DNA from 2 places in the Rhizobium sullae genome. Region 1 is predicted to be linked to the other one. Evidence: predicted binding sites of a transcription regulator. Region 1 holds the regulator's gene; the other holds the start of a gene.
What was found. Region 1 encodes PhoB, which activates phosphate uptake and scavenging genes when phosphate is short. Its sites were predicted from a motif close to TGTCATNNANCTGTCAT; they were not measured.
Positions count from the first base shown of each region.

Region 2: a site for PhoB is predicted at 2,836-2,852, ahead of N2599_RS19130 (DUF1045 domain-containing protein). Genes of this name have one in related genera too.

Region 1 is NZ_CP104143.1:146,677-151,974, forward strand. Features, by position in the region: gene pstA (phosphate ABC transporter permease PstA) at 1-352, shown strand, start outside; gene pstB (phosphate ABC transporter ATP-binding protein PstB) at 368-1,183, shown strand; gene phoU (phosphate signaling complex protein PhoU) at 1,218-1,931, shown strand; gene phoB (phosphate regulon transcriptional regulator PhoB) at 1,966-2,649, shown strand; gene N2599_RS00735 (GcrA family cell cycle regulator) at 2,720-3,253, opposite strand; gene N2599_RS00740 (aspartate aminotransferase family protein) at 3,674-4,873, shown strand; gene argF (ornithine carbamoyltransferase) at 4,914-5,298, shown strand, end outside.
Region 2 is NZ_CP104143.1:3,872,049-3,877,346, reverse strand. Features, by position in the region: gene phnD (phosphonate ABC transporter substrate-binding protein) at 1-242, shown strand, start outside; gene phnE (phosphonate ABC transporter, permease protein PhnE) at 333-1,295, shown strand; gene phnE (phosphonate ABC transporter, permease protein PhnE) at 1,306-2,814, shown strand; gene N2599_RS19130 (DUF1045 domain-containing protein) at 2,944-3,639, shown strand; gene N2599_RS19125 (alpha-D-ribose 1-methylphosphonate 5-triphosphate diphosphatase) at 3,651-4,790, shown strand; gene phnN (phosphonate metabolism protein/1,5-bisphosphokinase (PRPP-forming) PhnN) at 4,787-5,298, shown strand, end outside.

The sequences.
Region 1 (5,298 bases):
CCGCGCGGCGGCGCTCGGCCTCGGCGCCTCGAAGATGCAGATGGTGTTCCACCACGTCCTGCCGCTTGCGATGCCCGGTATTCTGACCGGCACCATCATCGGTTTGGCACACGCGCTCGGAGAAACCGCACCGCTTCTCCTGATCGGCATGGTCGCCTTCGTCGCCAGCGCGCCGAGCACCCCGCTCGACCCGTCCACGGCGCTGCCGGTACAGGTCTACATGTGGGCCAACGAAGCCGAACGCGCATTCGTCGAGCGCACGTCTGGCGCCATTATCGTCCTGCTCCTGTTCCTGATCGTCATGAACCTCGGAGCCATCCTCTTGCGCCGGCGCTTTGAGCGTCGCTGGTAAACGGAGTACATAGTCATGAACATGTTGACTGAAGCAGCAGTTGAGAAGGCTCTGGACCAGAAAATGAATACGATCCCGTACAAGATGATCGGCCAGGACGTGTCGGTCTACTACGGCGATAAGCGTGCGCTTTTCGACGTGAAGCTAAACATCCGCGAGAACACGGTTACCGCGCTCATCGGCCCCTCCGGCTGCGGCAAGTCTACCTTCCTGCGCAGCCTCAACCGCATGAACGATACGATCGACAACTGCCGCGTGACAGGCAAGATCACGCTTGATGGCGAGGATATCTACGATCCGGATATCGACGTCGTGGAGCTCCGCGCCCGCGTCGGCATGGTCTTCCAGAAACCGAACCCGTTCCCGAAGACGATCTACGAGAACGTCAGCTACGGGCCACGTATCCATGGCCTGGCAAAGTCGAAGGCGGACTTGGACCAGATCGTCGAGCAGTCGCTGCAGCGCGCCGGCCTTTGGAACGAAGTCAAGGATCGCCTGCATGAATCCGGCACCGGCCTGTCCGGCGGCCAGCAGCAGCGTCTGTGCATCGCGCGTGCCGTTGCCGTGAGCCCGGAAGTCATCCTGATGGACGAACCGTGCTCGGCGCTCGATCCGATTGCGACTGCCAAGGTCGAAGAGCTGATCCATGAGCTGCGCGAGAACTTCACCATCGTCATCGTGACGCACTCGATGCAGCAGGCGGCCCGCGTTTCGCAGCGGACCGCTATGTTCCACCTCGGCAATCTCGTCGAGGAGAACGACACCGACAAGATGTTCACCAACCCGGACGACCCCCGCACCCAGGATTACATCATGGGCCGCTTCGGCTGAGTTGCGGCGTTCAGGCTATTCAAGGACAATTCCCATGGCATCGACCCATATCTTTTCTGCCTATGACGACGATTTGAAGTTCCTGACCCGCCGCATCTCGGAAATGGGTGGGCTTGCCGAGCAGATGGTGTCCGACGCTGTCCGCGCGCTGGTCAACGGCGATACGGCTCTGGCCCAGAAGGTCATCTCCGACGACGTGATCCTCGATCATGCCGAACGCGAGATCGGCGACAAGGCGGTCGTCACCATTGCCCGCCGCCAGCCGATGGCCTCCGATCTTCGCGAGATCATGGGCTCGATCCGTATCGCAGCCGACCTTGAGCGCGTCGGCGATCTCGGCAAGAACACGGCCAAGCGCGTCATCGCGGTACAAAGCACCGGCGTTCCGCGTAAGCTCGCCCGCGGCCTCGAGCATCTTTCCGAGCTCGCCCTCGTCCAGCTCAAGGAAGTGCTCGACGTCTATACGACCCGTGCCGCCGACAGGGCGAAGTCGATCCGCGAGCGCGACGAGGAAATCGACGCGATGTACACTTCGCTGTTTCGCGAGCTTCTGACCTACATGATGGAAGATCCGCGCAACATCACCAGCTGCACGCATCTTCTCTTCTGCGCCAAGAACATCGAGCGCATCGGCGACCATGCCACCAACATTGCCGAAACGATCTATTACATGGCGACCGGCGCCCAGCCGGAAGGCGAACGTCCGAAGGACGATACTGCCAACACCGTCGGCGCGGTGACGGAATGACAATTCTGAACCCGCCCTCAGGAGACAGAAGCGAATGATCCCGAGAGTTGCAGTCGTTGAAGACGAAGAGGCACTGAGTGTGCTTCTTCGCTATAACCTTGAGGCCGAAGGTTTCGAGGTCGATACCATCCTGCGTGGCGACGAGGCCGAAATCCGGCTTCAGGAGCGCACGCCGGACCTTTTGATCCTCGATTGGATGCTGCCGGGCGTATCGGGCATAGAGCTTTGCCGCCGCCTGCGCATGCGTCCGGAGACCGAGCGCCTGCCGATCATCATGCTGACGGCGCGCGGCGAGGAAAGCGAGCGTGTGCGCGGCCTTTCGACCGGCGCCGACGACTATGTCGTCAAGCCGTTTTCGACGCCGGAGCTCGTTGCCCGCGTCAGGGCGATGCTGCGCCGCGCCAAGCCTGAGGTGCTCTCGACGGTGCTGAAATGCGGCGACATCGAACTCGACCGCGAAACGCATCGTGTTCACCGCAAAAGCCGCGAAGTTCGCCTCGGCCCCACCGAATTCCGCCTCCTGGAATTCCTGATGTCGTCGCCCGGCCGCGTTTTCTCGCGTTCGCAGCTTCTGGACGGTGTCTGGGGCCACGACATTTATGTCGACGAGCGCACCGTCGACGTCCATGTCGGCCGGCTGCGCAAGGCGCTGAACTTCTCCAACATGCAGGATGTCATCCGCACCGTCCGCGGTGCCGGATATTCCATGGAATCCTGATTGCCGCTTCCATTGCCGGGCATAAAAAAACGGGCCTGCGAGGCCCGTTTCCGTTTGTCATTTATCCGGCTCAGTTTGCGCGGGCTGCTGTCCTGCGGCGCTCGTTGACCGGCTGATAGGCAAGGCGCGCATGATAGCTGCAGTAGGGTGAAGAGTCCGGGCTGTCGCAACCGCAGAAGTGGAAATCATCCTTCAGCGGATCGCCGACCGGCCACTTGCAGGTGCGTTCCGTAAGTTCCGTCAGTCCGAGGCGGCGGGAGATCGGCACAACCACGTTTGCGGCCGGACGATAGCTTACCTCCTCCATGAGATCGATTTCGATCTCTTCCTTGAGCATCGTTGCGCCCTGCTGGCGCGTGACGGTGCGGGTCGCGATCCGCGATGCATAGTTCGGTGCGCGCGGAGCCGAGGTATTGCGCTTCGGCGCTCGTGCGGCCGCCGCGGTGCCACCGGCCTTGGCGCGGCCCGGAAGGCTAAGCCTGTGGACCTTGCCGATCACCGCGTTCCTGCTCACTCCGCCGAGCTGCGCAGCGATCTGGCTCGCGCTCAGTCCTTCGGACCAAAGCTTCTTGAGTTTTTCGACTCGCTCGTCTGTCCAGTTCATGCCCTGTCTCCGCCGTTTAGCGTTGTGAAGGCAGAATCCCCCACCCTTGCTCCGGATACATCCGAAGCAGGAAACGCCTGACCAATTGTGGTGACTAGTTCCGCCGCATGCAGTCTAGTAATTGAGTTTTAACCTAGTGTGAGGCTGACTCCGTGACAAGAGTCGCGGGAATCCGGATGAATCGAATTTCAAGTTTTCCCCAACTTGCTTCCCGAGCGAGTCATTTCTGCAACATTAGCTGTTGATAAATGACCTCGTTCGGGGAGGTGGTCCCATGGCGCACGAAGCCCGCAGTTTTGTTGACATCGCGGTGCGAAACGTCAATAGTGGCACTCGCCGCCGAAAGGCGGCATTTTTAATTTTTCGGACCCGGTTTTTAGCCGGAGTCTGGTTGCCCTAACGATGACAGGAGATCGCGCCATGGCTCAAGCCGCGCCGCTATATGACACCTATTCTCGCGCCCCTTTGCGGTTCGAGCGAGGTGAGGGCGTTTGGCTGATCACTGAAGGCGGCGAACGATATCTGGATTTTGGCGCAGGCGTTGCAGTGACTTCCGTCGGCCACGGCAATCCGCATGTCGTCGAAGCCCTGAAGGCGCAGGCCGACAAGGTTTGGCACCTGTCGAATATCTATGAAATTCCCGGCCAGGAAGCGCTTGCCAAGCGGCTGACCGACGTCACCTTCGCCGACAAGGTGTTCTTCACCAATTCCGGCGCCGAGGCGCTGGAATGCGCGATCAAGACCGCGCGCCGCTATCAGTATTCCAACGGTCATCCCGAGCGCTTCCACATCATCACCTTCGAAGGCGCCTTTCATGGCCGCACGCTGGCGACAATCGCCGCCGGCGGCCAGGAGAAGTATCTCGAGGGCTTCGGCCCGAAGGCGCCGGGCTTCGATCAGGTTCCCTTCGGCGATATCGAGGCGGTCCGCGCAGCGATCACCGATGCGACCGCCGGCATCCTCGTAGAGCCGGTGCAGGGCGAGGGCGGGGTCCGTCCGGCGACGAATGAGTTCATGAAGGCGCTCCGCCAGATCTGCGATGAGAAGGGTCTGCTGCTGATCCTCGATGAGGTCCAGACTGGCGTTGGCCGTACCGGCAAACTCTTTGCTCACGAATGGTCGGGTGTCACGCCGGATATCATGGCGGTAGCGAAGGGTATCGGCGGCGGCTTCCCGCTCGGCGCCTGCCTGGCGACCGCGGATGCCGCCTCCGGCATGAAGGCCGGCACGCATGGCTCCACCTATGGCGGCAATCCGCTTGCCATGGCGGTCGGCAGCGCGGTGCTCGACGTCATCCTCGCCGACGGCTTTCTGCAGCATGTCCGCGATGTGGCACTCGTCTTCCGCCAGGGCCTTGCCTCGCTGAAGGATCGCTATCCGGATATCATCGAAGATGTGCGCGGCGAAGGCCTGATGCTCGGCATCAAGGCTGCCGTCCCGTCTTCCGAACTGTTGCAGGCCATTCGTGCTGCTCATCTTCTAGGCATTCCGGCGGGCGATAATGTCATCCGTCTCCTTCCGCCTCTAGTCGTCACGGCGGAGGAAGCCCGCGAGGGCCTTGCCCGCGTCGAGCGCGCTGCCGAAAGCATTCGCGCGGCAAAAACCAGGAAGACGGCTTGAACGGATAACGCCCCTCAAGGCGCATACAGGTAAGAACGACATGGCTTCCCCCAAACACTTTCTCGATCTCTCGGCGGTAACTGCATCCGATCTCAGAGCCATCATGGATGATGCGATCGTCCGCAAGCAGGCCTTCAAGGCGGGCAAAGGCGATAAGCCGCTCGCGGGTAAGATGCTGGCGATGATCTTCGAGAAACCCTCTACGCGCACACGCGTTTCCTTCGATGTCGGCATGCGTCAACTCGGTGGCGAAACGCTTTTCCTCTCCGGCACGGAGATGCAGCTTGGCCGCGCCGAGACGATCGGCGATACGGCCAAGGTGCTCTCGCGCTATGTCGATGCGATCATGGTCCGCACGACGGAGCACCACCGCATGCTGGAGCTCGCCGAACATGCGACGGTGCCGGTCATCAACGCGCTGACGG
Region 2 (5,298 bases), 410 kb from region 1:
ACATGGACGATCTGGTCGAACTCTGGAAGTCTCCGCTGATCCCGAACGGCCCGGTCGTTGTCCGCACTTCCATGAACGACGATATGAAAGCCAAGTTCAAGAAGTTCATGATGGACCTGCCGACGAGCGACGCTGCATGCTTCTCGGCTATTCAGGGCGGTGACTTCAAGGGCTTCGCTGAAGTCAATGCGGACTTCTACAAGCCGATCATCGACGCCCGCAAGGCCACGATCGGCGGCTGATCGCCCACAATTACGACAGCGCCGCCGACGGGATGCCGCCGGCGGCGCTTTCATGTTGAGTCCACCTCGTGTGCGGAAGGGGATAACGGGATGACGTCCACCACACTGCAGCCGTTTCTGAGCGAGACAGGGGCGCTTGTCGAACGCCATTGGCAGGAGCTCGCAGCTCGCCGCCGGCTTTATACCGTTTTCAGCCTCGCAATCCTGATCCTCGCTCTGAGCGGGTCCCTCTGGTTCGCCAACGAGACCAACTCGGGGAAATTCCTGGATCGGCTGCCGCACCTTTTCGATTTCGTCGGCGATCTCGTTCCGCGGGACGGCATGGAAATCTGGCGCGCCATGTTCGACCTCCCTTCGCCCTACTATGATGGCAGCCTCCAGTACGATTATCCGGACGGCCGGCACTACATCACCGGAAGTTTCTATATTCCGGAATATTTCTACAAGATGGCAGAGACGCTGAACATCGCGATCTTTTCTACTGTCATCGGCCTGTTTTTCGGCTTCATCCTGTCCTTCATCGCCGCGAAAAACATGACCCGCAATATCTGGATACGCGGCATGGCGCGACGCTTCATGGAAATCCTCAGGGCTTTTCCCGAAGTTGTTCTCGCCGGCTTCTTCCTTGCAATCCTCTCTCTCGGCCCCCTTCCCGCTGTCATCGCAGTGTCGATCCATACGATCGGAGCACTTGGCAAGCTGTTTTTTGAGGTCATTGAAAATGCCGACATGAAGCCCGATGAGGGATTGAAGGCCGTGGGAGGCAACTGGATTGAGCGCGCATGGTTCGGCATGGTCCCGCAGGTGCTGCCGAACTTCATGAGTTATTTCCTGCTGCGCCTCGAAATCAATGTCCGAGCCTCCACCGTCATCGGTGCCGTCGGCGGCGGCGGCATCGGTGAGCAGTTGCGCCTGTCGATCAGCCGCGGACACGAGGCTAAGACCTTGGCGATCATCATATTGCTGCTGCTGACAGTCATCGCTGTCGACCAGTTCTCGGCCTGGCTGAGGCGCAAGCTGGTGGGCGACCATGCATTTCAGACCATTGGATAAGGACCGCGCCATGCCCTCCCTGAATGCCGCCGAAATGGAACGTATCGCCGCCGGGCATCCGGAAATCTTCAACCGCTCCGTCTGGCGGCGGTTTCAGGTTCCGCTCATCGTGGCCGCCCTCGTTCTCTACGTCTTTTATGCCTGGTGGTTTTTCGCAGCCGGAAAAGTATTCGGCGAGGCCAACTGGGGTATCGCCGGCAATTATCTGGCCGACTGGGTTTCTTACGAGATCCGTCCCGATATAGAGATCAATCCCGACGGCAGCATGCGGATCACGTATTCGCGCTTCGATCCCATCGGCCCCAATCCGAACCCTGATTGGTTGGAGGCGAAACGCGAAATCGTTAGCCGCACAATCGAAGCTCCGACGACGGCACCCAGTACGACTGCGCCGTCCGCTCCATCCTCAAGCTTCAATTTCATGGCCGGCGCCTCGCAGCAGCAGGCAGCTCCCGCAGAGGCGGCCAGAACCGACGTACGCGCGGAGGAAGTCGTCACCGAAGCGCTGGTCCACATGGGCGCGTCACGAACAGCGGAGATCCGCCCGAACGAGGTTGTCCTGACACGCAACGACGAACGCGTGACCCTGACTTTGGATACAACCGCGGAACGGGTGACCGCCCAAGGCAACCTTCCGGAATGGGTGGAGCAGCGCTCTCCAGGGGGGCGCGTGATCGCATACTTCGGCCTTTCCGGTTGGGCGGAGATCTCCTCCGACCGCGTGAGGGTCCACAAGCGCTTCCTGGGTTGGGCGAACTTCGTGTTCGACACCAATTCAGCTTTCTTCGGCAAGTCTGCCGGTGAAGTGGCCTCTTTGGTCCTGTCGAGCGAACACCTCGATCCGAGGCAGAGCAATCTGTCGCTCGCCTGGAACGACTTCCTCTACAATCCCTCCTGGCAACATCTCGACGTGTGGACAAAACTGCTGCAGACGGTTGTCATGGCCTTTGTCGGCACGCTGTTTGCCATGCTCGTCGCCTTCCCACTGTCCTTCATCGCCGCGAGGAACATTTTCCGCAATCGGCCGGCCAATCAGCTGACAAAGCGATTCTTCGACTTTCTGCGCTCGGTGGATATGCTGATCTGGGCGCTGTTCTTTACCCGGGCGTTCGGACCTGGTCCTCTCGCCGGCATTTCAGCCATCTTCTTCACCGATACGGGAAGCCTTGGCAAACTTTACTCGGAAGCGCTCGAAAACATCGATGACAAGCAGCGCGAGGGCGTGAAATCGGTAGGGGCACATCCAGTTACGGTGCAGCGATATGGTGTGGTACCGCAGGTGATGCCGATTTTTGCTTCTCAGGCGCTCTATTTCTGGGAGTCCAATACCCGTTCCGCCACCGTTATTGGTGCGGTCGGTGCCGGGGGCATCGGTCTGAAGCTCTGGGAGGCCATGCGCACCAATTCCGACTGGGAAAATGTCGCCTATATGGTCATCCTGATCCTGATCGTCGTCTTCTTGTTCGATGCCGCATCAAACGCACTCCGCCAACGGCTGATGGGCACGAAAGCGCATTAAAAGTTGATGGGGCGGCAGCCTCATCATCATTCTGTCACGGAAATCTTTTAGCCGGGAGCCTGCTTGCGGTCCGCGGCCAAATCACTGACATTGCGGCCCCTGCTTGAACATATTTTCAGGACAAGAACATTGCGCTACGCCCTTTATTTTACGCCGCCAAAGGACGATCCTCTGACCGGCGCCGCCTCGATCTGGCTTGGGCGCGACGCATTTACGGGCGAAGCTTATCCGGCTCCCGAGGAAGATGGGATGCCGGCCGCAGAACAGTTCGAACTGACAGCCGATCCGCGCCGATACGGCTTTCATGCGACGATCAAGGCACCCTTCGCTCTCGCCTCATCGGTCACCGAAAGGGACCTGATCGCAGTCGTCGAGGATTTCGCCGGCCGCACGCCGGCATTCGATGTCCCGGAGCTTGTCCTCGGGCAGATCGGCCGATTCTTTGCGCTGGTTCCTGGCTTTATGCATGCGCCGCTTCAGGATTTCGCGGCAAGCGTGGTAAAGTCCTTCGAGCCGTTTCGCGCAGCACTTTCCGAGGCCGATGTTACAAGGCGAAAGCCTGAACAACTGACGGAAAGCCAACGCTCCAACCTCATGCGCTGGGGCTATCCTTACGTGATGGGGGACTTCGGCTTTCACATGACCCTGACCGGCCAGGTGCCCGAAGAGCGCTCGGCACTGATGAAATCGATCCTGGAGAAGCGTTTTGCCGATTTCATCGGCCGGCCGCTTTCCATTTCTGGCCTCGCAGTCTTCATCGAAGAAGAGCGAGGTGCGCTGTTCAAAATTCATTCATGGCTGCCGCTTGCTGGCGCCAAACGCTGAGAGATCGACAGATGACCAAAGAGATAGTCCTTTCCAACGCCCGCATCGTTCTTGAAGACGAGATCGTTGATGGCTCGCTTTTGATCCGCGACGGGAAAATTAATGATATCTCGAAAGGCAATTCGGCAAATGGAGAGGATTTCGAGGGCGATTACCTGATCCCTGGTCTCGTCGAACTGCATACCGATCATCTCGAAGGCCACTATTCGCCGCGTCCAGGCCTTCGCTGGCATAAGACGGCGGCCATTCAGGCCCATGACGCGCAGATCGTCACCTCCGGCATCACCACCGTCTTCGACTGCCTGCGCATGGGTGCGGACGAAGACGGCGGCTTTGAACATGGCGAAATGCGCGAGATGGCCGATGCCATCCAGAAGGCAGAGCGGGAAGGCCGCCTTCGAGCGGAACACCTGATCCACCTGCGCTGCGAGGTCTCGGCCGACAATGTGCTGGAGCATTTCGCGGATTTCGAGAACGATCCCTATGTCCGCCTCGTTTCGCTCATGGACCACGCGCCGGGCCAGCGTCAGTTCCAGACGATGGATCAATACGTCTTCTATTATCAGAAGAAGCGCGGCCTTTCGGACGAGGAGTTCGCGCGCTTCATCGAAAAGCGCCTCAACGAATCCGCCCGCAATTCGACGCCGCACCGCAACGCAATCGCCGAGGTCTGCAAGGCGCGTGGTATCACCGTTGCGAGCCACGATGATGCGACGCTTGCCCATGTCGACGAGGCGATGGAGAACGGCGTGCGCCTTGCGGAGTTTCCGACGAGCTTCGATGCCGCCAAGGCATCACATACGCACGGCATGAGCGTGCTGATGGGCGCTCCCAACGTCGTGCGCGGCAAGTCCCACTCAGGCAATATCGCTGCTCGCGACCTTGCCGAACGTGGCGTGCTCGACGTGCTTTCTTCCGACTATGTGCCGCTCAGCCTGCTCTACGCACCCTTCATTCTTGCCGACGAGCTAGAAACGATCTCATTGCCGAAGGCGATCGCGATGGTGACGGCGACGCCGGCACGTACCGTCAGCCTCAACGATCGCGGCAGAATCGAAACCGGCCTTCGCGCCGATCTTGTGCGCGTCTTCCGCGACGAAGGCGTACCGGTGACCCGCTCCGTCTGGCGTGAAGGGCGCCGGGTCGCATGATTCCGTCGCACGAACCGCACCTAGTACCTGGCACCGAGCGTGGGGTCATGGTCGTTGTCGTCGGCCCAAGCGGCGCCGGCAAGGACACTCTGATGACTCTGGCGGCCAAGCATTTTGCCGGCCGTCCCGACGTGCACTTCGTTCGCCGCGTCATCACGCGGGACGGCGATGCCGGCGGCGAAGACCATCTCTCCGTTTCCGAGGGAGGCTTCGTCTCGATGGAGCAATCCGGCAACTTCGCGGTATGGTGGGAAGCGCATGGGCTGAAGTATGGCATTCCGGCAGAGGTTTCCGCCGCACTGGCGAAGGGGCACCTAGTGATCGCCAACGGCTCCCGTTCGGCTCTCCACCGTTTTCAGGCCGTTTTTCCCCGTCTCAAGGTCATCAACGTGACAGCGCGCCCGGAAGTGCTGGCCGGACGTCTCGAGGCTCGCGGCCGCGAGACCCACGAGGACATCATGGCCCGCCTCGCTCGCGGCTCACTCACCGTGCGCGGCGACTACGACGT